DNA from 2 places in the Caballeronia sp. RCC_10 genome. Region 1 is predicted to be linked to the other one. Evidence: riboswitches for the same ligand, from Rfam matches in the RefSeq annotation. Region 1 holds a riboswitch; the other holds the start of a gene.
What was found. Region 1 has a riboswitch for cobalamin ahead of AB6804_RS10955 (cobalamin biosynthesis protein). Riboswitches for the same ligand answer to the same signal wherever they lie in the genome.
Positions count from the first base shown of each region.

Region 1 (13,124 bases):
TGAAACGTGTGGCCGGTGAGCATGCCATGTGCAGTGTCGAGACGCTGCATCGCGAGGCGTGCGAGACGCCGCTGCATGGTTGCATTGCCGGGCAGCACGCCAAGCATCGCGTGCCGGTTGCCTTCGATATCCGTCAGCGTGTCGAGCAGATAGAGCATGCCGCCGCATTCCGCGACGACGATGCGATCGCGCGCAACGTGCTCCTTGATCGACGCTCGCGTGCATGCATTCGCTGCGAGCGTGGCCGCATGCAGTTCGGGGTAGCCGCCGGGAAGATAGAGCGCATCGGTATCGGCGGGCAGCGGTTCGTCGGCGAGCGGAGAGAACGTCGTGACGCTCGCGCCCATCGCGATCAACAAGTCGATGTTCGCCGGGTAGATGAAAGAAAACGCGGTATCGCGTGCGATGGCGATCCGCATGCCATCGAGCAGGCGGGGCGGTGCATCGAGCGTCGCATCTTCGAACTCGACGTGCGGCGGCAGGTCGCCAAGCGAGGTTGTTGCGATGGCATCGGCGGCGCGATCGAGGCGTGCATCGAGGCTCGCGATTTCCTGCGCTTGCGTCAGGCCGAGATGACGCTCGGGCAACGCGATATCGTCCGCGTTGGACAGATGCCCGCAGTAGTGCAATCCATCGGGAATGGCTTCGGCAAGCATCTGTGCATGACGCGCCGATGCCACGCGATTGGCGAGCACGCCATAGAACGGCACGTCCGTGCGATAACGCGCCAGCCCGAACGCCACCGCGCCGAACGTTTGTGCCATGCCATGCGCGCCGATCACGGCGAGTACGGGCACGTTGAACGCGGCGGCCAGATCGGCGCTGCTGGGCGTGCCATCGAACAAACCCATCACGCCTTCAATCAGAATGAGATCGGCTTCACGCGCTGCTTCCGCAAGCATCGCGCGGCAGGCATCGAGGCCGACCATCGACAGGTGCAGCGAATAGACGGGCCAGCCGCATGCCCGTTCGAGAATCATCGGATCGAGAAAATCCGGGCCGGTCTTGAAGACGCGCACGCGCCGGCCTTGCCGCGCATGATGGCGCGCAAGCGCGGCCGTCACCGTGGTCTTGCCTTGATGCGAGGCGCTCGCACCGATGAAGAGTGCAGGGCAGCGCGGCATCAGAATTCGACGCCGCGTTGCGCCTTGACGCCTTGCTCGCGATAAGGATGCTTCACGAGCCGCATCTCGGTGACGAGATCGGCGATGTCGACGAGCGCATCGGGCGCGTGACGGCCCGTCACGACGACATGCAGCATCGCGGGCCGCGCCTTCAGGACATCGAGCACTTCATCGAGTGGCAGATACTCGTATTTGAGCACGGTATTGAGTTCATCGAGCACGACCATCTGATACTCGCCGCTCTCGATCATGCGGCGCGCTTCATCCCAGCCTTTGCGCGCGGTCGCCATATCGGCTTCGCGGTTCTGCGTGTTCCACGTATAGCCATCGCCCATCGTGACGAAATCGCAATTCGCCATTGCGGCGAGGAAATCGCGCTCGGACGTATGCAACGCGCCCTTGATGAATTGCACGACGCCGAGCTTCATGCCGTGGCCGAGCACGCGCACCGCCATGCCGAATGCGGCTGTGGTCTTGCCCTTCCCATTGCCGGTATTCACGATCAACAAACCCTTCTCGTGATCGGCGGCGGCCTGCTTCTTTTCGTGGCCTTCCTTGCGACGCTGCGTCATGCGCAGATGCGATTCGGTATCGGTTTTCATGGGACTTTCGTATCTGATGGCGCGTTCTTCATTGCAATGGCGACAGTCACATCGCCGACGATGGTCTTCCCAAGCACGAGGCGTCCGCCGTGGCTTGCCAGTATCGCGCAAGGCTCGCACACGCCATCGACGTTCATGTGCTTGCCGGCATAAGGCGAATAGCTTGCTGGCGCTTCGGCAATCTCTTCCGTTCGGAAGAATTGCAAAGCCAGATCGTGTTGCTCACAAAACGCAAGCAAGCCTGCTTCATTCTCTTTAGCGGCAATGCTGGCGACCAGCGCAATATCCTCGAACAGAAAGGCGGTTGCGCCAAGCGCCGCGCGCACGGCGTGCTCTATGGCGTCCGCGCTTGCGCCTCGCCTGCAACCGATGCCGACGGCAAGATGGCGCCGATTCGCGCTAATGGTCATCATCGAAATGGAAAGGCAGCTTGCGCCGTGCATGCGTCCCTCGCGGATGCGCGGCGTTCGGCGAAGCGCGTCACATGCAATCACGCAATGCGCTTCGTTCCCTGCGCTGGCCGGTATCCGGGCTTGCGACCTCATCGTGCGGCCTTCCCGCTTTCGGCAGTGGCATTCGAGCACGATGCGCGGCATTGCACGATGACGATGCCGCCGGTCGCATACCGTTGCGGGGACAGCACAGGCTGGCGCGTGGTTCGTCTGACGAGCACGGCTTCCTGTTTCCCGTTTAACTGCGCGTTGCGTTGGAACGCGCGAGCACCAGTCGCGGGCCAAAGATACCATAGGCGCTTCTTCGAAGCGCGTGTTTCCTTGACGCTCGTGCCCGCTACGCCTAGACTTTCACGCAGTTTTGGTGCTCGTGCGCGAGCTTCTTTCGCGCACAGTTAAACGGGAAGCAGGGAGCGCCTGGCCATGCATGATCATGGCTTGCGTCAACCTGCGCTGCCCCCGCAACGGTAAGCGACTGGCGGTATCGATTGACGATGCCGCGCATTGCGCCACACGCCACTGCCATCGGCAGGAAGGCGGTGCAATGAAGCCGCAAGCCCGGATACCGGCCAGACTTTCGCAAGGACCCATGCCGCGGGGATGCGGCCCGGTCCATGATCACAGAGCCGTGCGCATTCCCGTTCGACATCGCATTCCATGCCTTGAGCGGCACGGCGCACGCACACACGCCACGGAGCAACGATGCAAACCCGCAAGATTCCCGTCACCGTCGTGACCGGCTTTCTCGGCAGCGGCAAGACCACTTTGATGCGCCACATCATGTCGAATGCGCAGGGCTTGCGCCTGGCGGTCATCGTCAACGAGTTCGGCGAACTCGGCATCGACGGCGAGATTCTGAAGGGCTGCGGTATCGGCTGCGATGACGAAGCGGCCTCTGGGGACCGCAATCTCTATGAGCTTGCGAACGGTTGTTTGTGTTGCACGGTGCAGGAAGAGTTCTATCCCGTGATGGAGCAATTGCTCGAACGGCGCGACCGCATCGACCACGTGCTGATCGAAACCTCCGGTCTCGCATTGCCGAAGCCGCTCGTGCAGGCGTTCAACTGGCCGTCCATCAAGAATGCTTTTACCGTGGATGCCGTGATCACGGTCGTCGATGGCCCCGCTGCTGCGAGCGGCCAGTTCGCGTCCAATCCCGCCGCAGTCGATGCACAGCGCAAGGCCGATCCGAACCTCGACCATGAATCGCCGCTGCATGAACTGTTCGAGGATCAGCTTTCATCGGCCGATCTGGTTATCGTCAACAAGACGGACCTGATGGACGGCAATGCATTCGGCCAAGTGGAAGCACTCATACGCCCCGAGATTCCGCCGCAAGTGAAGATCGTGCCTGCGCAGATGGGACGGCTCGATCTGCATGCGTTGCTCGGCTTGCAAGCGGCATCGGAAGAGACAATTCATTTGCGGCACGATCATCACGGTTCCGTGGATGATGAAGGCCACGCCGATCATCATCACGACGCGTTCGATTCGGTCGTCGTTCAGGCGAGCATCGAGTCGCGCGAGCAGGCCATCGCCGCGTTGCAGAGTCTCGTCGAGCATCACACGATCTATCGTGTGAAGGGCTTTGCCGCTCTTCCCGGCGCTGCGATGCGTCTGGTCGTGCAAGGCGTGGGCCGTCGTTTCGATAGTTACTTCGACCGGCGCTGGTCCGAAGGCGAAGCGGCAAGCCGTTTCGTGCTGATCGGAGAAGACCTCGATCGGCCGGCGCTTCAAGCCGCATTCGATGCCGCGCTCGCCGGCGCGCCCGTCCAGGCCTGACACGATGCACTTACTACGCACGACACCTGGCGGTTTCGTCGACGATGCCGCTGGCGTCATACGCATCGAGCAGACGCGTGCGCCGATCGTCGTGCTCAGTTCGGCGGACACGACGCTCGCACTGCTGGCGAGCGTGTTTCCGCGCCTCGAAGCGGGCTTTCCCGAAGTGCGGCTCGCGAATCAGTCGTTCCTGCGTCAGCCCGCATCGGTGGACTTTTATATCGACGATGTCGTGCGTCACGCGAAGGTCGTCATCGTCGACCATCTCGGCGGCGAATCGTATTGGCCGTATGGGATCGAGCGGCTCGTATCGCTTGCGAAGAGCGAGAAGCAAGTGCTCGCGATGTTCTCCGGCGATCTCACCGAAGACCCCAATCTGATCGCCAAGAGCACGGCCGACGCCGCATTCTGCCGCGTCTTGTCGCGTTATCTGCGCGAAGGCGGCGCGCGCAATGCGGAAGCGTTCCTGCGCGCGATCGCTCATCATGCGCTTGGCTTCGGGCGCGAGCCGCAGCCGCCGAGTCCGTTGCCTGCTGTCGCCATCTATCATCCCGAGCACGATATCGCCGTGATCGACGACTGGCGCGCGCGATGGACCGAGGGCGCGCCCGTCGTCGCGGTGCTGTTTTATCGCGCGCATTTGCAAGCTGGCAATACAGCGGTATTCGATGCGCTCATCGAATCGCTCGAGAGGGAAGGCCTCAATCCGCTGCCGATCGCGATTTCATCGCTAAAAGAATGCGTCAGCCGCGAAGTGGTGGCGCGCTTGTGTGCGGAGCATCATGCGTCGCTCGTGTTGAATACGACGGCATTCGCAGCGGGCGTGATCGGCAAGAGCGAAGCATTCGAAGTGGCCGGCGATGCGCCCGTGCTGCAAGTGGTTTTGAGCGGCGGCAATCGCGAAGACTGGCAGAAGGACAATCACGGCCTCAATTCGCGCGATGTCGCGATGCATATCGCGTTGCCCGAAGTCGATGGCCGCATCATCACGCGTGCAGTGAGTTTCAAGGGGCTTGCGTATCACTGTCCGCATACGCAAGTCGACGTCGTACGCTATCAGCCCGATGCCGAGCGCGTGCGCTTCGTCGCGGAACTGAGCCGGCGTTGGTGCGCGCTTCGGCATAAACCGAACGCGGCCAAACGCATCGCGCTGGTGCTCGCGAACTATCCGGCAAGCGAAGGGCGCATTGGCAACGGCGTGGGTCTCGATACGCCGGCGTCCGCGGTCGGCATTCTGTCGATGCTTGCGCGCGAAGGCTATCGCGTCGGCACTATTCCCGAGAATGGCGATGCGCTCATCGCGGCGTTGACGCAAGGCGTGACGAACGATCCGGTCGTGCGCGATCTGCGTCCCGCGCTGCAAAGCCTTTCGCTCGAGGAATATCGTGCTGCGTATGACGCGGTCCCCGCCGATGCGCGCGCGGCACTGGAAGCGACATGGGGCGCACCCGAGCAAGACCCGACGATAAGACGCGGCCGCTTCATGATCGCGGGCTTTCGTTGCGGGGAAATCTTCGTCGGCATTCAGCCTTCGCGTTCGCGTGAACGTAACGACTACGCGAGCTATCACGATGCCGAACTCGTCCCGCCGCATGCTTATCTGGCGTTCTATTTCTGGCTGCGTTCGCGCTTCAATATCGACGCCATCGTGCACGTGGGAAAGCACGGCAATCTCGAATGGCTGCCGGGCAAGAGCGTGGCGTTGTCGGCGTCGTGCTGGCCCGATCTGATTCTCGGCCCGATGCCGCATCTCTATCCGTTCATCGTCAATGATCCGGGCGAGGGCAGTCAGGCGAAGCGGCGCGCGCAGGCGGTCATCATCGATCATCTGATGCCGCCGCTCACGCGCGCTGAGAACTACGGGCCTTTGCAGGACCTCGAACGGCAAGTCGACGAATACTACGAAGCGTTGATGGTCGATGTGCGCCGTGCAAAACTCTTGCGCAAGTCGATACTGCAGAACATCGTCGAACACAGATTGCATGAAGAGCTGGGGCTGGATGCGCCGCGCGACATCGCGGGCGAAGACGCATTGCTCACGCGCGCCGATGCCTACCTATGCGAACTGAAGGAAGCGCAGATACGCGACGGCCTGCATGTGTTCGGCGTATCGCCGGAAGGCGTGCAGCGCCGCGATACCTTGCTTGCATTAGGGCGCTTTCCAGTTGGCGATGGTCAAGGTGCGAACGCGAGCCTCATCACCGCGCTCGCACGCGATCTGCAACTGGGCGATGCCTTCGATCCGCTCGATTCCGACTGGTCCGCATCATGGACGGGCCCGCGCCCTGAAGCATTGCAAGCGGTGAGCAGTGCGCCGTGGCGTCATCATGGCGACACGCGCGAGCGCCTCGAATGTCTTGCGATGCAACTGCTGCAAGACGATGCTCACGCGCCCGGACCACGTACGAAACTCGTGCTTGAACGCCTGAAAAGCGATGTCCTCTCGCGTCTCGATGCCTGCGGACCGCAAGAGCTGATGCAACTCAGGCGCGGTCTCGAAGGACGCTTCGTGCCGCCGGGACCGAGCGGTTCGCCATCACGCGGCAGGCCCGACGTCCTGCCTACCGGTCGCAATTTCTATTCGGTCGATACGCGCGCCTTGCCGACGCAAGCCGCCTGGTCGCTCGGGCTCAAGTCCGCGAACATGCTCGTCGAGCGGCACGTGCAGGACCACGGCGACTATCCGCGTGCGATCGGCTTGTCAGTATGGGGCACGGCGACGATGCGCACAGGAGGTGACGACATCGCTCAGGCATTCGCGCTCATCGGCGTGCGGCCGAAGTGGGCGGCGGGCAGTCATCGCGTGACGGACTTCGAGATCCTGCCCATCTCCATCTTCAATCGTCCGCGCATCGACGTGACCTTGCGGGTATCGGGCTTCTTTCGCGATGCGTTCGCCAATCTCATGCATCTCTTCGACGCGGCGGTGCAGGCCGTTGCCGCACTCGAAGACGAGCCGGACGACGTGAACCCGATTCGCGCACGGATTCTGCGTGAACGCGATGAACTGATCGGCCGTGGTGTCGATGCAACGGAAGCGCGTCGCCGTGCGGGGTGGCGTGTCTTCAGCACGAAGCCCGGTGCATATGGAGCGGGCTTGCAGGAACTGATCGATGCGCGTCAATGGCACACCGACGCCGATCTCTCGGAGGCTTATCAAAGCACGGGCGGTTATGCGTATTCGCAAGGCGGCGACGGCGTCGAAGCGCGCGCGAGCTTCGGCACGCGTCTCTCATCGCTCGATGTGGTGCTGCAAAACCAGGACAATCGCGAACACGACATTCTCGATTCGAACGACTATCACCAGTTTCAGGGCGGCATGGTGGCGGCAGTGCGTTATCTGTCCGGCCTGCAGCCGCAGGCGTACAACGCCGATCACAGCAACCCGGCGGCGCCGCGCGTTCGTACGCTGAACGAAGAAATTGCGCGCGTGGTGCGTGCGCGCGTTGTCAATCCGAAATGGATCGATGGCGTCAAGCGACACGGCTACAAGGGCGCATCGGAACTGGCCGCAACGGTCGATTATCTATTCGGCTACGACGCCACGGCGCGCGTCGTGTCCGATCATCAATATGCGCTCGTCACCGATGCCTATGTGAACGATGCCGGCACGCGCGACTTCATCGCCCGTCACAACCCGCACGCGTTGCAGTCGATCTGCGAGCGTTTGCTCGAAGCGATGGAGCGCGGCTTGTGGCAAGCGCCGGGCGACTATCGCGAGGCGGTGACGCAGCATCTGCTCGATGTCGAGCAGCAACTCGAGAGCCGACAGATTTGAACGAAACCTCTTCATTTCCAGTGTTTCCTTTCACCGCGCTCGTCGGACAGGCGCCGTTGCAGCAGGCTTTGCTGCTCGCGGCCGTCGATCCGTCGCTTGGCGGCGTGCTCGTCAGCGGGCCGCGCGGCACCGCGAAATCAACGGCGGCGCGCGCGCTCGCGGAGCTTCTGCCCGAAGGGCGGCTCGTGACCTTGCCGCTCGGCGCAAGCGAGGAACAGTTGATCGGCACGCTCGATATCCAGACTGCGTTGCGCGACGGCGGCGTGAAGTTCTCGCCGGGCCTTCTGGCGAAGGCGCATCGCGGCGTGCTGTATGTCGACGAAGTGAACCTGTTGCCGAATCCGCTCGTCGATCAGTTGCTCGATGTGGCGGCGAGCGGCGTGAACATCATCGAACGCGACGGCATTTCGCACCGGCATGATGCACGCTTCGTTCTTATCGGGACGATGAACCCGGAAGAAGGCGAACTGCGTCCGCAATTGCTGGACCGCTTCGGGCTCGCGGTGGAACTGGACAATTGTTTCGATGCGAACGTGCGGCAGAGAATCGTCAAGTCGCGTCTTGCATTCGATACGGACCCCGAAGCATTTCGTGTGATCCATGCGGACAATCAGGCTGCGCTCGGCGAACGTATCGATGCTGCCCGCGCCGCGCTGAACGACTACGATTTCGACGATGCCGTTCATGCGCGCGTCAGCGAGCTTTGTATCGCCGCGCAAGTGGATGGCCTTCGCGCGGACCTCGTGATGCTACGCGCGGCGCGTGCGCTCGCGGCGCTCGAAGGCGCGCATCGCGTCGAGACGAAGCATGTCGAGTGCGTGGCCGAAGCCGTGTTGCGTCATCGGCGCCGTGAGCAGGACGCGCCGTCGCAGAGATCGCCGCATGAAATGCCGCCTCGTCAGGCAAACGGCGCGAGCGCACAGGATGGCGAATGGGGCTATGTGCCGCCCGAACCGGTTGGCGCCGCGAAGATCAAGCAAGTCAGGCCGCTCGCCGAAAAAAAAGCCTGAGCCATCGAAGGCTCGACGCCGATGCGCAAGCGCATCGTCTTCGATGGCAGGATGCGCGTTCGCGGGGCCGCTACGCTGCGCACGATGGCGCGGACAGCGCACGCATCGACTGGATGGCGACGCTGCGGGCGAAGCGCGCCGCGCCTTTTCATGCGGCACATATGCGCTTTCGCCGCACCGATGGCGACGCGAGCGCGCTGCATTGCTTCGTGCTCGATTGTTCCGGCTCGATGCTAGGCGGCGAGCGTCTCGCACGCGCCAAAGGCATGTTGATCGCGCTGTTCGACCGCGCTTATCGCGAGCGCGCTGAAGTCGCGCTGGTGTGCTTCGGCGGTGGACGCGCCGAAGTGCGCCGTCAGCCGGGCGCGGCGCATTGGTTCAACGAGCGATGGATTGCGCCGATCGGCGGCGGAGGCGGTACGCCGCTCACGCTCGGCATGGCGAGCGCGGCAACGGTGCTTGCGCGCGCCGCACGGCGCAGGCCCAATCAGCGCCGCTGGCTATGGCTGCTGACCGATGGCCGCGTGAACGAGCGGCCCGCCGCGCCTTCCTTTGCAGATCGCATCATCGTCGTGAATTTCGAGGATGGACTCGTGCGTGTCGGCGGGGCGGAGGCGTTGGCGGTGTCGTGGCGAGCGCAATGCGTATCGGCGGATGCGCTGCTTTAATACCAGCGCGGCGTATAGACCCAGTTGCCGAACGTGCGTGTTCGCGATGAACCGACGATCACCATCGTGCGCATATCGACGAGGCCGCCGTGCAGCTCGCCCAGCGTAACCGTGCGAATCGTTTCGGCGGGACGCCCCACGTCGCGGCCGAGCACGACGGGCGTCGCTGCGTCGCGATACTGCCGCACGATGCTCATCGCGCGATCGAACTGCGAGGGCCGCGCCTTCGATAGCGGGTTGTAGAACGCCATCACGAGATCGGCTTCGCACGCATGTGTGATGCGTTTCTCGATCACGTCCCAAGGCTTCAGGTTGTCCGATAGCGACAGCACGCAGAAGTCGTGGCCGAGCGGTGCGCCCGCGCGTGCGGCCGTCGCTAGGGACGCGGATACGCCCGGTAAAATGATCAGCTTGACCGCGTTCCATTCAGGATGCGCCGCGCGGCCTTCGTCCAATGCTTCGAGCACGGCGGCGGCCATCGCGAATACGCCCGGATCGCCCGATGAAACGACAACCACGTTGCGTCCGGCGCTCGCGAGTTCGAAAGCATGGCGCGCGCGTTGCAACTCTTCGCGGTTGTCGCTCATATGCACGCACTGATCGGCGCGATACGGTCTCGCCATGCGCAGATACGTTTCATAGCCGAGCACGTCCTGCGCGGCGATGAGCGCGGCCTTCGATGCGGGCGTCATCAGATCCGCTTTGCCGGGGCCCAGACCGATTACGGTCAGCGTGCCGCGGGCGCGGCCAATGGTTTGCACATCGACAGGGCCGTCCGCCACGGTAATGCCGATGTCTCGCGAAGGCATCGCGTCGCTGAAACGCAGCGGCACGTTGAGTGCGCTGGCGGCATCGGCGAGGGCATCGCAAGTCATCGCGTGCGTCGGCGCGACGAGTGCTGCGAGCGCAAGCGGCGACAAGCGGTGTGCTTGCAACGCATCACGCACGCGTTCTGCGACTGGACCGCTTACGTCATGCACCCACGCCACCACGCAGCGCGGGTGAATCACGAGCGCGTCGTTGTGTTCATCGATATGTGGCGTGACGCGCACCGCCAGGCGCGCATCCGCATTGCGCGGAAGATCGGCGTGATCGAGCCAGGGTGCATGACCTTCTATGCGCGTCGTTTCGCCCGCGAGCAAGTCTGATACGAAGCGCTTGCCGCGCTCGATATCGGCCAGCGCATATCCTTCCGGCGGCGCAAGCAGGCATGTGCCGAAGCGCAATTCGCCGCTTGTCGTGATCGCAGGTTTTACGTCGAGCGCAGCAGCGATTTCTTTGGCAAGCACGTTGACGCCGCTCATGCCGCCGAGGAGCGGCACTACCGCGCTACCGTCCTGCGCGATGGCCAGCACGGGCGGTTCGGCTTGCTTGTCGCTCAGGCAGGGCGCAAGTGCACGAATCACGATCCCCGCGGCACATAGCGCGACAATCGGCGTGTCGGCTGCATAGAGCGAACGCAGGTGCGCGCCGAAATTCTCGTAAGCGAGATCAGCGTCCACGCGGCCCGCAAGACCATGCACGAGCGATCCGGCATATTGCGCCTGAATGCGCCGGGCAGTGTGCATCGCGCTCTCACCGAGCACGACGATGGCAAGCGTCGAATGCGTCTTCACGCCTGCCATTTTTTCCCCGGCACGACGAGCAGCGAGAAATAAGGCGACGCCATCGGATCGACTTCATCGAGCGGGACGATGCGTTGATTCGCCATCGTCGCGCGTTCGACATAAAGCGCGCGCTTGTCGAGCCCGAGTTCGATCAGGACGCGGCGCACTTTCTCGAAGTTGCGTCCGAGTTTCATGACGACGGCCGCATCCGACGATTCGAGCTTGCGCCGAAGTTCCTCTTCAGGCAGCACGCCCGAAAGGACGCTGAGACTTTGATTGCGATACACGAGCGGCGCGCCCAGCACCGATACGCCGCCGAGCATCGAGCACACGCCGGGGACCACATGCGCGTCGAAGCGTCCGGCCAGGCGGTCGTGCAGATACATGTACGAGCCGTAGAAAAAGGGATCGCCTTCGCAGATTACCGCGACATCGCGCCCCGCTTCGAGATGATCGGCGATGGCGAGCGCGGATTCATCGTAGAACGCGCTGATGATGGTTTCGTAGCAAAGCGGCGGTTCGAGCGCTTCCGTCGTGACCGGATAGACGAGCGGCAGGCGCGTTTGTGTATCGTCGAGATGCGACTCAATGATGCCGAACGCATTGCCTTTCTTTCCCTTCGCGACGAAATAGGCAACGACCGGCGCGGACTTCAGCAGCCGCAGCGCCTTGACCGTGATGAGTTCGGGATCGCCCGGACCGACGCCTAGGCCATATAGCCGTCCGCTCATCATTCGGTCTCCGAAGCAAGTGCGTTCACTGCGGCGGCGGCCATTGCGCTTCCGCCGCGCCGTCCGAGCAAGGCGACGTAAGGCACGCCGCGGCTGTCGGACGCAAGCAGCGCCTTGGATTCCGCCGCGCCGATGAAACCAACCGGAAAGCCCAGAATGAGCGCGGGTTTCGGTGCGCCGTCATCGATCATGTCGAGCAAATGAAAGAGGGCGGTCGGCGCATTGCCGATCGCGACGATCGCGCCTTCCAGATGCGACCGCCATAGCTCGAGCGCGGCGGCGGATCGCGTGTTGTTCATCGCACGGGCGCGTTCGGGCACGGATGGATCGCCAAGCGTGCAGATCACGCGGTTGTCGGCGGGAAGGCGTGCGCGCGTGATGCCTTCCGCGACCATGCGTGCATCGCAGAGAATGGGTGCGCCCGCAGCAAGCGCCGCGCGGCCCGCATCGCCTGCGCCGGGGGAAAAACGCAAGTTATCGACGATATCGGTCATGCCGCACGCATGGATCAAACGCACGGCGAGCTTCTCGATATCGGAAGGAATGGCGCTCAGGTTGGCTTCGGCGCGAATCGTCGCAAACGACTGACGATAGATTTCGGCGCCGTCGCGAATGTAGTCAAGCATCGGCATGGCTCCGGGCAAGCCATGCGGCCGCCTCTTCGATGGAAAGATCGTGCGCGACGCACTGCGCCTGCTGATGCACGTCATAGCGGCCGGTTCCGACCGCGAACAGCGTTACTTCAACCGGATGCGCCGCCGCGCACGAACGATCGCAACCGCTCAAGTGCACGTGTGTATCCGGCGGCAACAGCGGCGCGAGGCGGTGCGCATCGGCTTTGGTGTCGGCGTGGCTTTTCCCGCAGCCGGCCGATCCTGTACATGCGATGAGTCGCGCAAGCGGATGGCGCGGGTCGGTGACGAGGCCGAGCGCATCGACGCGATTGATCACGTATTGCGTGTCCTGCATTGCGACGCCGGGAAGCACTACACTTTGCCACGGCGTGAAAGTGAGCCGCCCCTGCGCATGCGATGACGCAAGATCAGCAAGCGCGTCGAGCGTCGCCGCGTCCAGACGGCCAAGCGGCGGTTGCGCGCCGACGTACCATGCATCGTGTTCGGGCATTGCGTGTGCGCCCAGACGCAGCGACGCATCGGACGGCGCACGTCGCCATGTCGTGCATGCGGCATCGAAGGAAAGCGCATCGAGAAAGCGCGCAACGCCGATGCGTGCAAGCACCTCGCGCATGCGATGTTCTTGCTGCGTAGCCTGTGCCAGAAACGCATGCAGCACTGCAATAACGAAACGCACGGCATCATCGCGTGCAATGCTGCCAAGCGCGGGAGCATGTTCGACGCGATGCGGCATCG
Region 1 covers NZ_JBFUPT010000004.1:258,340-271,463, forward strand. The annotation lists gene AB6804_RS10945 (cobyrinate a,c-diamide synthase) at 1-1,124, opposite strand, end outside; gene cobO (cob(I)yrinic acid a,c-diamide adenosyltransferase) at 1,124-1,726, opposite strand; gene AB6804_RS10955 (cobalamin biosynthesis protein) at 1,723-2,169, opposite strand; cobalamin riboswitch at 2,227-2,468, opposite strand; cobalamin riboswitch at 2,524-2,767, shown strand; gene cobW (cobalamin biosynthesis protein CobW) at 2,881-3,960, shown strand; gene cobN (cobaltochelatase subunit CobN) at 3,965-7,738, shown strand; gene AB6804_RS10970 (ATP-binding protein) at 7,759-8,748, shown strand; gene AB6804_RS10975 (VWA domain-containing protein) at 8,862-9,416, shown strand; gene cobJ (precorrin-3B C(17)-methyltransferase) at 9,413-11,041, opposite strand; gene AB6804_RS10985 (precorrin-2 C(20)-methyltransferase) at 11,029-11,757, opposite strand; gene AB6804_RS10990 (precorrin-8X methylmutase) at 11,754-12,380, opposite strand; gene cobG (precorrin-3B synthase) at 12,373-13,124, opposite strand, start outside.

Region 2 (17,995 bases), on a different contig from region 1:
AACGGCGTTTAACGCCCCATCTGCACGGAGCCGGATACGTCGACGGTGACCATCGTCGTGCCGGCTTCGAGCGCCATCGGCGCGGCCATCTTTGCATCGGCGTTCATGCCGCGCGCCTGCATCATCATCACCGGACGCGGCGCCACGCCGCTCTGGCCGACGTTCACTTCCCGGATCGTGAAGCTGCTATAGCCGAACGCCTGCGCTGCGGCCTGTGCCTGCTTGCGGAACGAATCGATGGCCTGCGTCGAGAGCTTCTGCGCAGCGGCGCGCTGGGCTTCCGGCGACAGCGAGAACGTGACGTTGCCGACCTGCATCGACGAACTCATCTTGCCCGCGAGCTTCGAGGCCGCCGCGAAGTCATGCGATTCGAGCACGACTTCCGTGCGTCCGCGCCACGCGGATATCTTGCCGTCGCGATCCGTCGACGGATACACGCTGAACGCGCCGCTCTTCGCGGTGACGCCTTCGACGCCCTTCGCTTCGCGCAAGGCGGCCTCGGCACGCTGATTCAGCGTGGTCGTCAGCGATGAAGGATCGGCGGCTTCCTGCTCGTAGAAGAGCATAATGGTGACGACATCCTGCGGCACTTGCGTGCTGGCCTGAGCCGACAGCGAGAGCACGCCCGAAGGCTGCGGATTGGCGATGACCGTCTGCGCAGCGGCAGTGGCCGAGAAGGTGAGCGCGGCGCTCGACATCGCGAGAGCGAGTGCGGCGGCGATTTTCTTGTTCATCATCGAAGGACTCCGGCCTGTAACGTCGCGCGTTTCGCGACGGCTCTTAGGCGGTCCATTCGCGCCCTTAGTTCCGGTCTCCGGCGAGCCGTTCGGTAATAAAGCGCCACTGCGCTTCGGTGACGGGCGTGATGGACAACCGGTTGCCGCGCGCCAGCACTTGCATGTCCGAAAGCGCATCGTGCGCGCGCAATTCGGCAAGCGCAATGAGCGGCGTTTTCCTGACGAAGCTCACGTCGACGAGCAGCCAGCGCGGCGTTTCCTGCGTGGACTTGGGATCGAAGTAGGGGCTCTTGGAATCGAACTGCGTGGGATCGGGATAGGCCGTCGAAGCAACCTTCGCGATGCCCGCGATACCCGGCTCCGGACAGCTCGAATGATAGAAGAGCACGCCGTCGCCAATTTGCATCTGGTCGCGCATGAAGTTGCGCGCCTGATAGTTGCGCACGCCGGTCCACGGCAGGGTTTTCTTCGGCGCGTGCGCGAGATGATCGATGCTCGCTTCGTCCGGTTCGGACTTCATCAGCCAGTAGCGCATGAGGAGAGCGGGAAGAATCGGCGATGCAAATGAAAACGGCATCGGATAAACCGATGCCGTTTGGATAAGGTCCCCGCCTCAGCCGCTAGGCCGGCATCCTGAACCTGGGTTCAAGATTGGTCGCGGTAAGCAACACTTCGGGTACATCAGACTAGTGACGCGCGCGCCCGTGTTACAAGGTTCCGCAACCGTGCCAATGTGACATTGGTTCAAGGAATATATGACCTTGGCGCACCAGGCAGGGAAACCTCACTCTACACCAATCATTTGCCTTGTGCAGCCCCTGCGCCGTGATCGCGCAGTATCTTTTTTTGATTGACACCGCGAGGCTGATTAGATCAGCGCATCATGCAAACGGCTTGCACTCACTGCACTTCATATTGTGCGATGACCGCGCCGAGCTGCTGGTTCATCGAGTGCACCGTGCGGCGGATTTCTTCGGCCGGGAAGGCTTCGCCGTGACGCACGCTTTCCTGCAGCCGAAGCAATTCGGACGCCAGCGACAGCGCGGCCATCACCGCGATGCGATCCGTGCCGCGCACGCTGCTTGCATTGCGGATCTTGTTCATTTCGGCGTCGACGCGGGCGACTGCTTCGCGCAACGCGGCTTCCGTTTGCGGCGAGCACGCAAGGCGATACGGCTGCCCGAGAATGGATACTTCGATTTGCGTGGTCGTCATGCCTTCTCTCCGTGATGATGTTCGCCGTGCATCTCTTCAGCATGCGCATGTTCGGGCTGCGCGTCGCGCGATGCCTGCGATTCGGCGTTGAGAAGGTCGAGCTGATTGTCGCTTTCGGCGTGATGCGTTTTGCCACGCGGCAGCTTCTCGAGGATTGCGTTGAGGCGCACCTGTGCGTCGTCGATCTTCGCGGAGAGCGAGTCGCGCTCGGCTTGCAATGCGTCGCGCTCGCTTCGCACCTGCACGAGCTCGGCCTGAACGCCCGCGTAATCGGCGCGCAATTGTTCGATTTGCGCTTCGAGCGCGAGACGCGCCTGATGGTGGCGCTCGCTGATCTGGATCAGCCGGCCGATGTTTCCTGACAGTGATTCGAGTTCGTTGAGCATGTGCTGCGTCCTCTAAAGACCTGGCATTTTAGCGCGGTTCAAAGCAGCTTCCGATAATTGTCTCGTTTCGAGACGTAACAACCCCGGAACATGCGCGCATCGCGATGCATTTGTGTGTGGAAAGAGCGAGCGTGCGTGTTGATTGCAGGGTGCCGGGCACGGCGCGCGTTCTTGACGGCCCCGATGCCCGCTCCTACACTTGCCGCACTTTTGGTGCTCGCGTCCGCTTCTCTCGCGGATGCAGTCAAACGGGAAACAGGGAGCGAAGTCCACGGCACATGACCGGGACGCGCCAACCTGTGCTGCCCCCGCAACGGTAAGCGACCGCAACGCAAGTTGCAAGTCGTCCCTCGCGCGTTTCTCGCATCGCATCGCACGGTCACTCGCCATGCGGCACGCCCTGCAAGAAACATGTCGACGCCACTGCGCGCCATGCGCGGGAAGGCGGGACGAAGCGTCGCCAGCCCGGATACCGGCCAATCGTCCAGCGCGTCCATGTCATCGGCATAGCGGCGCGCGCGTCGCGCACAGACCTCGCGGGGAGCGGGGCACGCGCCAGCCCCGAACTGGATTCTCAAGCATGGTTTCATCTCCGTCCGGCATGAAGCGTCGCGCCGTTTGCGTGGCATCGTGCGCGGCGTTCAGCGCGCTACTCGTGCAATCTGCTCATGCCGATACCGCCGCGCAAACGCTCGCGCCCGTCGTCGTCACGGCGACGCGCACCGCGCAACCGCTCGCCGATTCGCTCCCGCAAACGTCGCTCTTCGACGAGCAGGACATCGCCGACACCAACGCTCGCGACGTGCTCGGCCTGATCGCGCTCGCGCCCGGCGTACAGGTCACACGAAACGGCGGGCCGGGCGCGAACTCGGGCGTGTACATACGCGGCGCGGCGTCGTCGCAATCGCTCGTGCTGATCGATGGCGTGCGTGTCGAATCGGTATCGCTCGGCGCGGCGCAGCTGTCGCAAATGATGCTCGATCAGACCGGCCGCGTGGAAGTGGTGAACGGCAATGTATCGGCGTTGTATGGATCGAATGCGATCGGCGGCGTCGTGCAAATTTTCACGAAAGAGGGCGATGCCCACCCGCCGCGCTTTCACTTCGAAGCCGAGTACGGCAGCTATCACACGCAGCGTCAATCGGCGGGCGTCGACGGCGCGCTGGATGCCGAGGGCCGCACCACCTTCAGCCTGAACGTGTCCCGCGAAAAGACCGACGGCTTCTCGTCGATCGATCCGGCGCTCGCGCCCGGTGCGAATCCGAACGCGAACGGTTATTTGAACGAAAGCGTCGCCGCGACGCTGCGCCACAAGTTCACCGACAAGTGGGATGCGGGCGTGCGCTTCCTGCAATCGAACGGCGTCGACAGCTTCGACGATGCATACGGCACCCCTGCCGACATCAACAAGACGCACGACCGCGTGCGTTCGGCTTCGGTGTTCGCGAACGGCAGGCTCACCGATCGCTGGACCACGCACTTCACCATCGCGCAGGGGCAGGACCGCGCGAACATCGAGCAGAACGGCGTGTACACGAGCCGATTCAACTCGGAGAATCATCAGTACCTCTGGCAAAACGACTTCAGGCTCACCGATGCCCACAAGCTGCTGTTCGGCTATGAGCATCTCGATCAGTCGCTCGATTCGGATCAACTGAGCGCGCCCGACCGTCACGTCAATTCGGTGTTCGCGGGCTACGTGGGGCGCTTCGGTCGGAGCGAAGTGCAGGCGAACGTGCGGCACGACCAGTACTCCGACTTCGGCGGCGCGAACAGCTACTATCTCGGCTACGCGTACAAGTTCGACGCTCACTGGCGGGCGAGCGCGAGCTATGCGGCGTCGTTCCGCGCACCGAGCTTCGACGACCTCTACTATCCGTTCAGCGGCAATGCGTCGATTCAGCCGGAGCGCAGCCATTCGGTCGAGGCCGCGTTGCAATATGCATCGGACGCAGTGGGCGTGCTGCGGGTGACGGCGTTTCAGACGCGCTATTCGAATCTAATCGACTACGTATCGGACGGCAGCGGCTTCTATATCGCGCAGAACGTGGGACGCGCGAAGGTGCAGGGCGTCGAGGGATCGTGGGCGGGGCACGTGGGCGCTACCGATATCCGCGCGGGCGTCACGTTCCAGAATCCCGTCGACGAGACGAATCACGAAGAACTGACGAGGCGTGCGCGGCGCTTTGCATCGCTGTCGGCGCATCGTTCGATCGGACGCTGGCGCGTGGGCGGCGAGTGGATCGTGAGCGGCGCGCGCAGCGATTACGATTCAACGCTCGCGGGCTATGGCGTCGTGAACCTGTCCGCGCGCTATGACATCACGAAGTCGTGGTACGTGAGCGCGCGCATCGACAATCTGTTCGACCGGGACTATGAACTCGCTTATTCGTACAACACGCCGCGGCGCGGTGCGTACATCACGCTCGGATGGAATCCGTCGTGAGCGTGGCGTCGTCGCTGGTGAACGATGAACGCTAGCCGCGCCGTCTTGATCTGGCTCGCGCTCGGCGCGATGGCGCTCGCCGCGCTCGCGGCATCGCTTGCGCTCGGCAGCGTCAATCTGCCGATGTCGCGTGCGATCGCCGCGCTGCTGCATGCCCGTTCGGCCACGCCCGATATCGCCGATGACATCGTGCTCACCTTGCGTTTGCCGCGCGCCTTGGCGGGGTTTGCGTCGGGTGCGCTGCTCGCGCTCGCCGGCGCGCTGCTGCAAGTGCTGCTGCGCAATCCGCTCGCGGAGCCGTACGTGCTCGGCGTATCCGGCGGCGCGGCGGCGTTCGCGCTGGCCGCGATGCTAGCGTCGATGCCGTGGTGGGGCGTCGATCTCGCCGCGTGCATCGGCGCGTTCGTGTCGATCGTGCTGGTGCTCGGCCTTGCTCGCAGGCACGTGTGGCATGGGGAGCAGGAGGCATCGCCGAGGCTTTTGCTGACGGGCGTCGTGATCGCGGCGGGATGGGGCGCGCTTATCACGCTGATACTCAGCATCGCGCCGGAGAACCGGCTGCGCGGCATGCTCTTCTGGCTCACCGGCGACCTCAACGGCGCAGCGACTCCCTGGCCCGCGATGATTGCGCTGGGCGTGGCGCTTGCCGTGATCGCGCCCGTCGCGCCGCAGCTGAACGTGCTCTTGCGCGGCGATGCCGCCGCGCGGGCGCTCGGCGTGCCGGTCGAACGGTTGCGCCTGCGCGTCTATCTCGTCGCGTCGCTGGCGGCGGCGGCTGCGGTGACGACGGCGGGGACCATCGGCTTCGTCGGGCTGGTCGTGCCGCATCTGCTGCGGCTCGCCTTCGGCAACGATCAGCGCATGCTCGTGCCGGCCGCGCCGCTCGCGGGCGGGCTCGCCGTGATGAGCGCCGATCTCGCCGCGCGCACGATCATCGCGCCGGGGCAGTTGCCGGTCGGCGTCGTGACGGCGCTCGTCGGCGTGCCGATGTTCCTGTGGATGCTGTTGCGCCGCCCGCGATGAACACACTTCATATCGACACGCTCACGCTGCGCGCCGGCGACCGCACCTTGGTCGATGGCCTGAGCGCGACCATCGCGGCGGGCGAAGTGTGGTGCATCGCCGGGCCGAACGGCGCGGGCAAGACGACGCTCATCGGCGTCCTCGCGGGCCTCGCGAAACCGGCGGCGGGCGTCGTATCGCTCGATGGCCGCGCGCTCGCGCAATGGCGCGCGGCGGACCTTGCCCGCCGGCGCGCGCTGATGCCGCAGAGCACGCACGACGCCTTCAGCGCGACCGTGCTCGACACCGTGCTGCTCAACCGCTTCCCTTATCTCACCGGCTGGGGCTGGGAAAGCGACGACGACCGCGCCGCCGCGCACGCCGCGCTCGATGCGCTGGGCCTTGCCGCGTTCGCAACCCGCGACGTGCTGACGCTCTCGGGCGGCGAACGGCAACGCGTGGCGCTTGCCGCCGTGCTGTGCCAGAACGCGCCGCTGCTCTTGCTCGACGAACCGCTCGCGCATCTCGACCTGCATCATCAGATCGACTGCCTGAATGCGCTCGTGAAAGCGGCACGCGATGAACGCCGCGCGGTCGTGCTCTCGTGTCACGACCTGAACCTCGCTCGCCGCTTTGCCACGCATGCGTTATTGCTCGACGGCCAAGGCGGCGCGCAGGGCGGCCTCGTCGCCGATGTGCTCACGGCCGAGCGTGCGAGCGCCGCGTTCGGTTATCCGCTCGCGCTCATCCGCGATGGCGAGCATGAAGCGCTCGTGCCTCGCTTCCCCTCATGACCAAGGAATCGCCCATGTCCATTCCGATGCCTCGCGCGCTCGATCGCGCCATCGAACCCGAACTGCGCCGCATCATCGACATGAAGACGAAGCCGCCGGGCAGCCTCGGGCGGCTTGAACCGCTCGCGCTGCAAATGGGCCTGATACAGCGCACGACGAAGCCGCGCATCGACCGTCCCGCGATGATCGTGTTCGCGGGCGATCACGGCATCGCCGCTGAAGGCGTGAGTCCGTATCCGCAGGAAGTGACGGCGCAGATGGTCGCGAATTTTCTGAGCGGAGGCGCGGCGATCAACGCGTTGTCGCGTTCCGTCGGCATGGCGCTCGAAATCGTCGATGCGGGCGTCGCGACGCCGATACCCATCGATCACGGTTACGAGCGTTTGTCGCTCGGCCTCGGCACGCGCAACTTCGCGCATGAAGCGGCGATGTCGCGCGACACGGCGCTCGAAGCCATCGCGCGGGGCGCGGCGCGCGTGCGGCATCACGCGTCGCTCGGCACGAACGTGATCGGCTTCGGCGAGATGGGGATCGCGAATACATCGGCGGCGGCGTGCCTGATGAGCCGCCTGTGCGCATTGCCGATCGACGAATGTGTCGGACGCGGCACCGGCCTCGACGATCGCGGGCTCGCGCACAAGCGCGACGTGCTGGCCCGCGCGCTCGCGACGCATGCGTCGGGCGGCGATGCGATCGATACGCTCGCCACGTTCGGCGGCTTCGAGATCGCGATGATGACGGGCGCGTACCTCGCCGCAGCCGAGGCGCGCATGACGGTGCTCGTCGATGGCTTCATCGCGAGTTCGGCGTTGCTGGTCGCATCGAAGATCGCGCCGGACGTGCTCGATTACTGCGTGTTCGCGCATGCGTCGAACGAAGCGGGGCATCGGCGCATGCTGGCGCACTTCGACGCCGCGCCGCTGCTGCAACTCGACTTGCGTCTTGGCGAAGGCACGGGCGCGGCGCTCGCGTTGCCGCTTTTGCGCGCGGCCGTCGCGTTCGTCGACGAGATGGCGAGCTTCGATTCGGCGGGCGTATCGAACAAGCAAGACGCGCAGCCATGAGCCGTCCGCTCGACGAGCTGCGTTACTTCTTCACCGCGCTCGGCTACTTCACGCGCGTGCCGGTGCCGCGCTGGGTCGGCTTCGAGCGCGAGTATCTGAACGCGGCGGCGCGCTACTTTCCGCTCGTCGGCGCGATGGTCGGCGGGGTCGCGGCGCTCGTCTACCTCGCGGCGCTATGCGTGTTTCCGGCGGGCGTGGCCGTCTTGCTGTCGATGACCGCGACGCTCGTGCTGACCGGCGCGTTCCACGAAGACGGCCTCGCCGATTGCGCCGATGCCTTCGGCGGCGGCTATACGCGCGACGACGTGCTGCGCATCATGCACGATTCGCGCATCGGCGCATTCGGGGCGATTGCGCTCGTGATCGCGCTGGCGCTCAAGTGGCAGACGCTGGCCGCGTTGCCGCCGATGCGCGCCGCAATGCTGATGATCGCCGCGCACGCCGCGAGCCGCGCGTTCGCGATCAGCTATCTCGTCACGCTCGATTACGTGCGCGCCGAAGGCAAGGCGAAGCCGGTCGCGCAGCGCATGAGCGTCATGTCGCTCGCGCTTGCACTGGCGTTCGGCTTGCCGTGGCTTCTATGGATGGGCTGGCGCTTCGCCTGCGTGACGCTTGTCGTGCTTGCGTCGCTGCGTTTCATCGCGGGGCGCTACTTCGTGCGGCGCATCGGCGGTTATACGGGCGATTGCCTCGGCTGCGCGCAGCAGGTGTTCGAGCTTGCGATCTATCTCACCGGACTGGCATGGATCTCGTACTGATACGTCATCCCGCTGTCGCAATTGATGCGGGCGTGTGCTACGGCCAGACCGATGCGCCGCTTGTTCGCGATGCGCGCGAATCGGCGCGTGACGTGCTCGCGAGGATGCGTGCGCTGCACGTGCCCGATTGCGTCGACGGATGGCATTCGAGTCCTTTGCGCCGCTGTGCATCGCTCGCGGATGCGCTCGGGACTGCTCGCATCGATGCGCGGCTTTCCGAGATGCACTTCGGCGCGTGGGAAGGCTGCGCGTGGGATGACATCGATCGCGCGCTGATCGATGCGTGGGCCGTTGACATCGAGCACGCGCGTCCGCATGGCGGCGAGAGTCTCGCTCAGTTCAGCGCCCGCGTGTTCGCCTGGTTCGACGAGGCATCCGCCGATGCTTCGTCCGCGATGCATGTCGTCGCGCACGCCGGCGTGATGCGGGTGCTGGCGGCGCGTCTGCTTCGGCTCGACTATGCGAGCGTGTTGCAGTGGGCAATCGATTTCGAAGGGATCGTCTGGCTTCGTCGGGCGGGTGAGCGATGGGTCGTCGTGCGGTGGAACGCGTAAGTCGCGCTTATCGCTTCGCCCGCGCCACATCCAGATCGCGACATAACTCGGCCGCTCCGATCGCGATGCGCGGCGTCGGCCGGTTGATGACATCGCCATCGATGCCGAACAGATTGCCGCGCGCGACCGCGGTCATCGATGTCCATCGCTTCCACCGGTCGAGCGCCGGCAGCGCGCGATCCGGCTTCGTTGCGCCGGGCGTCGCGGTCACGATCGCTTCGGGATTGGCCGCGAGCACGGCTTCCGTCGATATCGTCGGCACGCGCGGCGCTTCGGCTGCGAACACGTTCACGCCGCCGCACACGCCGATGACTTCGCTGAACACGTTGTCGCGATTGAGCGTCATCAGCGGATCGTCCCAGACCTGATAGAACACGCGCACCGGCGGCAACGCGGCGTACTTGCCGCGCAGTTGCGCGATATCGCGCGTGAATGCCGTCGATGCCGCGCGCGCACGCTCCTGCGTGCCGAGCAACCCGCCGAATTTGTCGATGCTCGCGGCGATATCCTCGAGACGCTTCGGCTCGCTGTAATAGAGCGGAATGCCGAGCGCCTTCAGGCGATCCATCTGACGCGCGGCGTTGCCGTGCCGCCATACGACGATCAGGTCCGGATGCAGCGCGACGATGCGTTCGAGATCGAGCGCCTTGTTGTCGCCGACACGCGGTATCGCTTGCGCTTCGTTCGGGTAATCGCTGTAACTCACCGTACCGACGATGCGCCCGCCGCCGCCCGCCGCGAACAGCAACTCGGTGAGGTGCGGCGCGAGGCTTACGACCCGCGTCGCCGGGGCGGGCAGCGTGACGGGCGCGCCGGTGTCGTCGGTGACGGTGATCGCGGCGCGGGCGTGCATCGCGATGAACAGGGCGAAGAGCGCGACCAACCTCATGCGCCGATCTCCGCGAGTGCGCGTTCGAGCCGCGCCCAGTCGCCTTCGCTTCCCGGCAAGCCGATGCGCAGGCTCGTCGTCATGCCCGGCCGATCAAAAAGGCGCGTCCACATACCGCGCATCGCCAGCTCATGTTGCAGCGAAGGCGCACGCGGCGTCGGCGTCCACGTGAAGAGCGGCGTGGCCCGCACGTCGAAGCCATGACGTGCGATGAGTGCGGCAAGGCGCGCGCCATCGCGCCGCAGCCGCTCGCGCGTATCCTGCTGCCACGCTTGATCGGCAAACGCGGCCATCGTCGCGTGCCGCGCGGGGCCGCCGACCGTCCACGCGCCGAGCGCATCGCGCAATGCATCGGTGACGGCGGGCGCGGCGAGCACGAAGCCCGCGCGTATGCCCGCCAGCCCGAAGAACTTGCCGACCGAGCGCAGCACGACGAGCCCGCCGCGCGCCGTCTCGGCGGCAAGCGATGCATCCGGGTCCGCGTCGGCGAACGCTTCATCGACGATCAGCGTGCCGCCACGCGAGGCGAGTTGCGCGTGCCAGCGCATCAGCGTCTCGCGCGAAAGGCGCTCGGCAGTCGGATTGTTCGGATTCCCGATGATGACGTGATCGAGCGTGGCCGGCAATTCGCCGCTTGCAGTGTCGAGCGTTTCGATCGAATGGCCCGCGCGCGCGAACGCCGGCGCGTATTCGCCGTAAGCCAGCGGCGCGACGCCCGCGACGCCGCGCTTCAGCAGGAGCGGCAACGCGCGAATCGCCGCCTGCGATCCGGCCACCGGCAGTGCGAGCGGTGCGCCGTAGTAGCGGGCGGCTGAGTCGGCGAGGCCGTCGTCGTCTTCGGGCAGGCGCCGCCAGGCGTCGGGCGGCACGGGCGGCACGGGATATCCGCGCGGATTGATGCCCGTCGACAGGTCGAGCCAGTCGTCGAGTGGAATTGCGTAGCGGTGCGCGGCTTCGCGCAGATTGCCGCCGTGGAGAATCGGATCAGCCATTCGTCGTCACACTGAAAACCGCAAGAATGAGCAGCACCGCGAGCCACAGCATCATCGAGCGATCGACGAGCCGCAGCGCGGCCACCACATCGCGCGGCGTGGCATCGTGGCCCGCGCCGAGCGTCGGCCGCGCTTCCAGCACGCCGTGATACACCGCCGCGCCGCCGATCAGCACGTTCAGACTGCCCGCGCCCGCGGCCATCACCGGGCCCGCGTTCGGGCTGTCCCACGAGGGCGCCTGCGTGCGCCAGCAATGCCACGCCATGCGCGTGTCGCCGGTGAGCGCGTAGGTCGCCGCCGTGAGCCGCGCGGGAATGAAATTGAGCACGTCGTCGAAGCGCGCGGCCGCCCAGCCGAAGCGCAGGTAACGCGGCGTGCGATAGCCCCACATTGCATCGAGCGTGTTGGCGAGACGGAACGCGAGCGCGCCGGGACCGCCCGCCACCGCGAACCAGAAGAGCGCGCCGAAGATCGCATCGTTGCCGTTCTCCAACGCCGATTCGACAGCCGCACGCGACAGCGCGTTTTCATCGGCGTGCGAGGTATCGCGCGAGACGATGCGCGATGTCAGCGCACGCGCGCCGTCGATATCGCCGAAACTCAGCGCGCGGGCAATCGGCGCAATGTGCTCGCGCAAGCTCTTCGCGCCGAGCGCGAACCACAGCAGCAGCACGTGGACGAGGCAGGCGTACGAGAACGGCAGCACGCTCACCAGCATCCACGCGATGACGACCGGCGGCGCGACCGCAGCGATCCACGCGGCGATTCCCGCCGGCCGCGCGCGATGCCCGGTGTTCATGCGCGCTTCGAGCTTCGCCGCGAGCGTGCCGAAGCCGACGAGCGGATGACGCCTGCGCGGTTCGCCGAACACGCGATCGACGATCACGCCGAGCACCGCGAGCAGCGCCATCGCATAGACGGAGAGCAGCAGCATCGCGTCAGCCCTTGAGCGCGAGCGGCAGGCCCGCAACCATCAAGGTCGCGCGCGTGCTCGCGGCGGCGACGCGCTGATTCAGGCGGCCGAGTTCGTCGACATAGAGGCGCGTCACCGAGCCGAGCGGCACGACGCCGAGGCCGATTTCGTTGCTGACGACGATGACCTTGCCGCGCACATCGGCCAATGCGCGGTCGAAGGCATCGAAGGCTTGCGTGGCTTGATGGGAAAGCGTGGCGGGCTCATCGTGCATGGATTCGGGCGGGCACAGCAGATTGGCGAGCCAGAGCGTGAGGCAATCGATCAGCACGCACTGTCCCGCGCGATCCGCTTCACGCAGCGCGCCCGCGAGATCGAGCGGCGCTTCCACGAGCGTCCAGTGCGCGGGACGCCGCTCGCGATGATGCCGCACGCGTTCGGCGAACTCGTCGTCGCCGATGCACGCGGTCGCGAGATAGGCGACGGGCAGGCCGCTTTCGGCGGCAAGGCGTTCGGCATGGGCGCTCTTGCCCGAGCGGGCGCCGCCGAGGATGAAGGTCAGATCGCGCGGCGTGGCGACAGGGACGTTGGAGGTCATCGCAATATTGTAGCGGCGGGATAAGATAGCGGGCTGCGCTTCCGAGGAACTTCCCGATGCCATTCACGCCACGCGGCACGCTGATGATTCAGGGCGCCACCTCCGATGCCGGCAAGAGCACGCTCGTCGCGGGCCTGTGCCGGCTGGCGCGGCGAGGCGGCGTCAGGGTCGCGCCGTTCAAGCCGCAAAACATGGCGCTCAACAGCGCGGTGACGGTCGATGGCGGCGAGATCGGCCGCGCGCAAGCCTTGCAGGCGATCGCGGCGGGCGTGCCGGCGCGCATCGACTTCAATCCGGTGCTGCTCAAGCCGACGAGCGATCGCGGCGCGCAGGTCATCATCCACGGCCACGCGCACGCCAATCTCGATGCCCGCGCGTATCACGCGTACAAGCTCACCGCGTTCGATGCCGTGCTCGCGTCCTATGCGCGGCTGCGCTCGGAGTTCGAGGCGGTCATCGTCGAAGGCGCGGGCAGTCCCGCCGAAATCAATCTGCGCGATCGCGATATTGCCAACATGGGTTTCGCGGAACACGTCGATTGCCCGGTCGTGCTCGTCGCCGATATCGATCGCGGCGGCGTGTTCGCGCATCTCGTAGGCACGCTGGCGTGTTTGTCGGAGAGCGAGCGGGCGCGCGTGAAGGGCTTCGTGATCAACCGGTTTCGCGGCGATATCTCGTTGCTGAAGCCGGGGCTCGACTGGCTCGAAGCGCAGACCGGCAAGCCGGTGCTCGGCGTGCTGCCATATCTGCACGGCCTGACACTCGATGCCGAGGACATGCTGCCGCGCGATGTTCACGCACGCGGCGAGCGGCCGGCGCTGAAGGTGATCGTGCCGGCCTTGCCGCGCATCAGCAATCACACGGACTTCGATGCGCTGCGGGCGCATCCTCAGGTTGATTTCGAATACGTGCGCGGGGGCGTCGCGCCGCCGCCGGCGGACCTGATCGTGCTGCCGGGATCGAAGAACGTGCAGCGCGATCTTGCGTGGCTTCGCGAGCACGGCTGGGATCGTGCGATCGCGCGGCATCTGCGATACGGCGGTAAGGTGCTCGGCATATGCGGCGGCATGCAGATGCTGGGGCGCGAGATCGACGATCCGGATGGCGTCGAAGGCGCGGCGGGGTGTGTCGACGCGCTGGGTTTGCTAGACCTGCACACGGTGCTGACGCCGCACAAGCAACTGGAGAACGTGACGGGGCGGCTCGCGATCGGCGCGGCGGATGCGCCGGTGCGCGGCTACGAGATTCACATGGGGCGCACGAGCGGCGCGGCGCTGGCGAATCCCGCCGTGATGCTCGATGACGGGCGCGGCGACGGCGCTATTTCATCCGATGGACAAATTGCCGCGACGTATCTGCACGGCCTTTTCGACACGCCCGAAGCGTGCGCCGCGCTGCTCGCGTGGGCGGGCGTCGAAGATGCCGCGCCGCTCGATTACCCGGCGCTGCGCGAGGCATCGCTCGAGCGTCTGGCGGATGCGTTCGCGCAGGCGCTCGATCTCGATGCGGTGATGGGCGCGTTTGGCTGAGACGCGCGAGCGTCAATACAGAATCATCTGCGTGCACCGAAACATCGCGATCAGCTTCCCGTCGCCGTTCGTCACCGTCGCATCCCAGACGTGCGTGCTGCGCCCGAGATGCACGGCGCTCGCCTTTGCGACGATCTTCCCTTCGCGCGCCGTCGACACATGATTGCTCTTGAGTTCGAGCGTCGTGAAGTTCTGCGCCTTCTCGGGAAGATGCGCGATGCACGCATACCCGCAGCACGTATCCGCGAGTCCGACGACCGTCGCCGCGTGCAGAAAGCCGTTCGGCGCGAGCAGTTCCGGCCGGATCACGAGTTCGCCGGCGAGCGCGCCTTCGTCGAGGGACAGAAGCTGCACGCCGAGCAGATCGGGCAGGCGGCCTTTCTGGCGGTTGCGCAGGAAATCGAGCGTGACATCGGGGCGAAGCGGCATGGGCGTAATCCGTCGAGGTGTGATGAAAAGCGCGTGCGACCCAATTGGCCGTTCGGCCAGCGTGCCGCGCGCACCGCTTTTTGCCGATAATATCAACGGCTCGAATCATGCATCCGTTCTATAACGACGAAACGGCGCGCGCTCTCCTGGAATGACGCGCGCCGCACAAACTCCGGGACATTTCATGACCGTGATCGTGGTGGCAAATCCAAAGGGCGGGGTCGGCAAGAGCACGCTCGCAACCAATCTCGCAGGGCACTTCGCGGCGAACGGCGAATGGGTCGCGCTCGCCGATCTCGACAAGCAGCGCTCCGCCCATGCGTGGCTGTCGCTGCGGGTCGATACGCTACCGAAGATCGAAGAGTGGGGCGTCGATGTCGACGCGCCCGCGAAGCCGCCGAAAGGTCTGGAAAAAGCCGTCGTCGATACACCTGCCGGCGTGCATGGCAACCGGCTCGCGCTCGCGCTGCAACTGGCCGACAAGGTGATCGTGCCGCTACAGCCGTCGATGTTCGACATTCTCGCCACGCAGGACTTCCTGACGAAGCTGGCGAAGGAAAAGGCGGTGCGCAAGGGCGCGATTCAGATCGGGGTGGTCGGCATGCGCGTGGACGCGCGCACGCGGTCTGCGGATCAACTGCATCGTTTCGTCGAAGGGCTCGATCTGCCGGTGCTGGGATATCTGCGGGACACGCAGAATTATGTGCAGCTCGCGGCGCACGGCCTGACGCTATGGGACGTGGCGAAAAGCCGTGTCGAGAAGGATCTGGAGCAGTGGCAGCCGATCATCGACTGGGCGGGGAAGAAATAGCGGCAAGCGTTTTGCGCCTTTACGGCAGCAAAGGACGCCGCGCCATAAAAAACCGGCGCTCCCCGAAGAGAAGCGCCGGCTTTCATTACACGTCAATCGAGAGAATCAGGTCCAGTTCTGCGTCGGGACATGATCCCGGCTGCCCTTGATCCGGTTCTCGCCATCCACGAACACGAGGTTCGGCTTCCAGCCCGCCTTGATCTCTTCCTCATCGACCGAAGCGAACGCCGCGATGATCACCAGATCGCCCAGTTGCGCGCGCCGCGCCGCCGATCCGTTCAGCGAGATCATGCCGCTGCCGCGCTCGCCCTTGATTGCGTACGTCGTCAGGCGCTCGCCGTTGTTCACGTTCCAGATGTCGATTTGCTCGTTCTCCAGAAGATTCGCCGCTTCGAGCAGATCCTCGTCGATGGCGCATGAGCCTTCGTAATGCAGCTCGCAGTGCGTGACCGTCGCGCGATGAATCTTCGATTTGAGCATGGTGCATTGCATGTTGCAGACTTCCTTCAGATTTCCAGATTGTCGATGAGGCGCGTGGCGCCGAGCTTCGCCGCAGCGAGCACGACGAGCGGCGCGTTGGCATCCGCTTCGCCCGGCGCAAGCAGGTCGACGCGTTTGCGCACGCTGATGTAATCGGGCTTCCAGCCTCGTTCGGCGAGCGCGTTCATCGCGTCGCGCTCGAGTGCGGCGATATCGCGATTACCCGACAGCACGCCTTCACGCACGCGATTGAGTTGCAGCGCGAGTTGCGGCGCTTCCGCCCGCTCATCCGCCGACAAGAAGCGATTGCGCGACGACAGCGCGAGGCCGTCCTCGTCGCGCACGGTCTCGGCAGCGATGATTTCCGTCGGCAGCGCGAACTGGTGGCACATCTGCCGCACGATCATCAACTGCTGATAGTCCTTCTTGCCGAACACCGCGACACGCGGCTGCACGCACGACATCAGCTTCATCACGACGGTGCACACGCCCTGAAAGAAACCGGGGCGGAACTCGCCTTCGAGAATGTCGCCGAGGTTATGCGGCGGATGCACGCGGTACTGCTGCGGCTCCGGGTACATGTCGGTTTCGGTCGGCGCGAAGAGTACGTACACGTTCTCGCTTTGCAGCTTCTCGATGTCGTCGAGAAGCGTGCGCGGGTACTTGTCGAAGTCTTCGTTCGGACCGAATTGCAGCCGGTTGACGAAGATGCTCGCGACGACCGGATCGCCGTGCTGGCGCGCGAGACGCATCAGCGAGAGATGGCCTTCGTGGAGATTGCCCATCGTCGGAACGAAGGCGGTGCGGTTCTGACCGCGCAACTGGTCGCGCAGTTCGTGAATGGAGCTGATGACTTTCATCGAGCGGGTGTCTCCTGGCGGGCGGCGGCGTACCGGCCGCTCCAAGGGAAGGTAAGGAAAGGGCGGCTTCTAGGCGGGAGAGTACGCCAGTCTCACGTAGATCGGCGCATAAGGCTCGGCCTGCGTGATTTCGATCAGCGATTCGCGCGACAGCTCCAGCATGGCGATGAAGTTCACCACGACGACCGGCACGCCGCGAGCCGTATCGAACAGTTCGCTGAACTCCATGAAGCGCGCGTTCTGCAGGCGGCGCAGGATCACGCTCATGTGCTCGCGCACCGACAGTTCCTCGCGCGAAATCTTGTGATGCTGCACGAGCTTCGCGCGCTTGATGACGTCGGCCCAGGCGGCGCGCAGATCGTTCATGTCGACGTCGGGGAAGCGCTGTTCCGTCGACTGTTCGATATACACGTCCGCCCGCAGGAAGTCGCGGCCCAGTTGCGGCAACTGATCGATGCGCTGCGCCGCGAGTTTCATCTGCTCGTATTCGAGCAGACGCCGCACGAGTTCGGCGCGCGGGTCTTCGGCGTCCTCGCCGGTATCCGCTTTCTTGACCGGCAGCAGCATGCGCGACTTGATCTCGATCAGCATCGCCGCCATCAGCAGATATTCCGACGCGAGTTCGAGATTCGACTCGCGAATCTGGTCGACATAGCCGAGATATTGCGCGGTGACATCCGCCATCGGAATGTCGAGCACGTTGAAGTTCTGCTTGCGGATCAGGTACAGCAAGAGGTCGAGCGGGCCTTCGAACGCTTCGAGAAAGACTTCGAGCGCATCGGGCGGAATGTACAGATCGGTCGGCAGCTTCCAGAGCGGCTCGCCGTAGAGATGCGCGAACGCGACGCCGTCGATCGTGTCGGGCGTCGAATCGGTCGCGGGGGCGGCGAGCGCCACGTCGCGGGACTTCCGGGCGTCGTCGCGCGGGTCGCCGCGCGAATCGGCCTGCGGCGGTTGCGGCTCGTGGCCGGCGCTCACGTTCAGAAGTTCTGGTAGTAGACGTAAGGCGTCTGTTTCACGCGCGAAGTCTGCTGGCGGTCGCGCTCGTCGAGGTCGATCGGCTGCTTGTCCCACAGGAGCGCGCGCCCGCGGCGCTGCTCTTCTTCGAGCGACGGCTTCTGCGTTTTCAACTGATTGATGAATTGGGTGATGTCCGACTGATACATGATCCGGCTTCCGTTGGTTCGATGCGGTTCGTTGGATGGTGGCGCATTCGCCGTGCCATGTCGCCGTGCCTTGTCGCCGTGCATTCGGCGAGCCAGAGCGGGCAGGGCGGGCCGCAGGTTCGCCGCGATTTTACCGCAAGCATCGGCGGGGTCGCGCATATCGGACGGCTCGCGGCCGCGCATTTCGCGCATGCGCGTGCTAATCGGCGGGAACCGGGCGCGGTCCGGGCCGTCCAACGGCGCACGGTTCGCGCGCCGTTGCCGCATTTTTACGTCGGCGGGGCGTGGCGGTGTGGTGAAATAGCGCTCGCGCGCCGTGCTGCGCCGATTTGCGCACGAGAACCGCATGGCGGACCCGCTTTCGCCTTTCTA
Region 2 covers NZ_JBFUPT010000001.1:766,477-784,471, reverse strand. The annotation lists gene AB6804_RS03735 (SIMPL domain-containing protein) at 9-734, opposite strand; gene AB6804_RS03730 (EVE domain-containing protein) at 802-1,272, opposite strand; RNA gene ssrS (6S RNA) at 1,339-1,520, opposite strand; gene AB6804_RS03720 (cell division protein ZapA) at 1,638-1,952, opposite strand; gene AB6804_RS03715 (hypothetical protein) at 1,949-2,338, opposite strand; cobalamin riboswitch at 2,533-2,834, shown strand; gene AB6804_RS03710 (TonB-dependent receptor plug domain-containing protein) at 2,919-4,784, shown strand; gene AB6804_RS03705 (FecCD family ABC transporter permease) at 4,809-5,807, shown strand; gene AB6804_RS03700 (ABC transporter ATP-binding protein) at 5,804-6,580, shown strand; gene cobT (nicotinate-nucleotide--dimethylbenzimidazole phosphoribosyltransferase) at 6,595-7,644, shown strand; gene AB6804_RS03690 (adenosylcobinamide-GDP ribazoletransferase) at 7,641-8,402, shown strand; gene cobC (alpha-ribazole phosphatase family protein) at 8,387-8,956, shown strand; gene AB6804_RS03680 (cobalamin-binding protein) at 8,964-9,845, opposite strand; gene cobD (threonine-phosphate decarboxylase CobD) at 9,842-10,837, opposite strand; gene cbiB (adenosylcobinamide-phosphate synthase CbiB) at 10,830-11,771, opposite strand; gene cobU (bifunctional adenosylcobinamide kinase/adenosylcobinamide-phosphate guanylyltransferase) at 11,776-12,348, opposite strand; gene AB6804_RS03660 (cobyric acid synthase) at 12,405-13,877, shown strand; gene AB6804_RS03655 (PaaI family thioesterase) at 13,890-14,306, opposite strand; gene AB6804_RS03650 (ParA family protein) at 14,491-15,117, shown strand; gene panD (aspartate 1-decarboxylase) at 15,223-15,609, opposite strand; gene panC (pantoate--beta-alanine ligase) at 15,624-16,457, opposite strand; gene AB6804_RS03635 (ScpA family protein) at 16,527-17,354, opposite strand; gene AB6804_RS03630 (DUF3460 family protein) at 17,438-17,626, opposite strand.
Region 2: linked by a shared signal. The riboswitch ahead of AB6804_RS03710 (TonB-dependent receptor plug domain-containing protein) and the one ahead of AB6804_RS10955 (cobalamin biosynthesis protein) in region 1 are both predicted to bind cobalamin.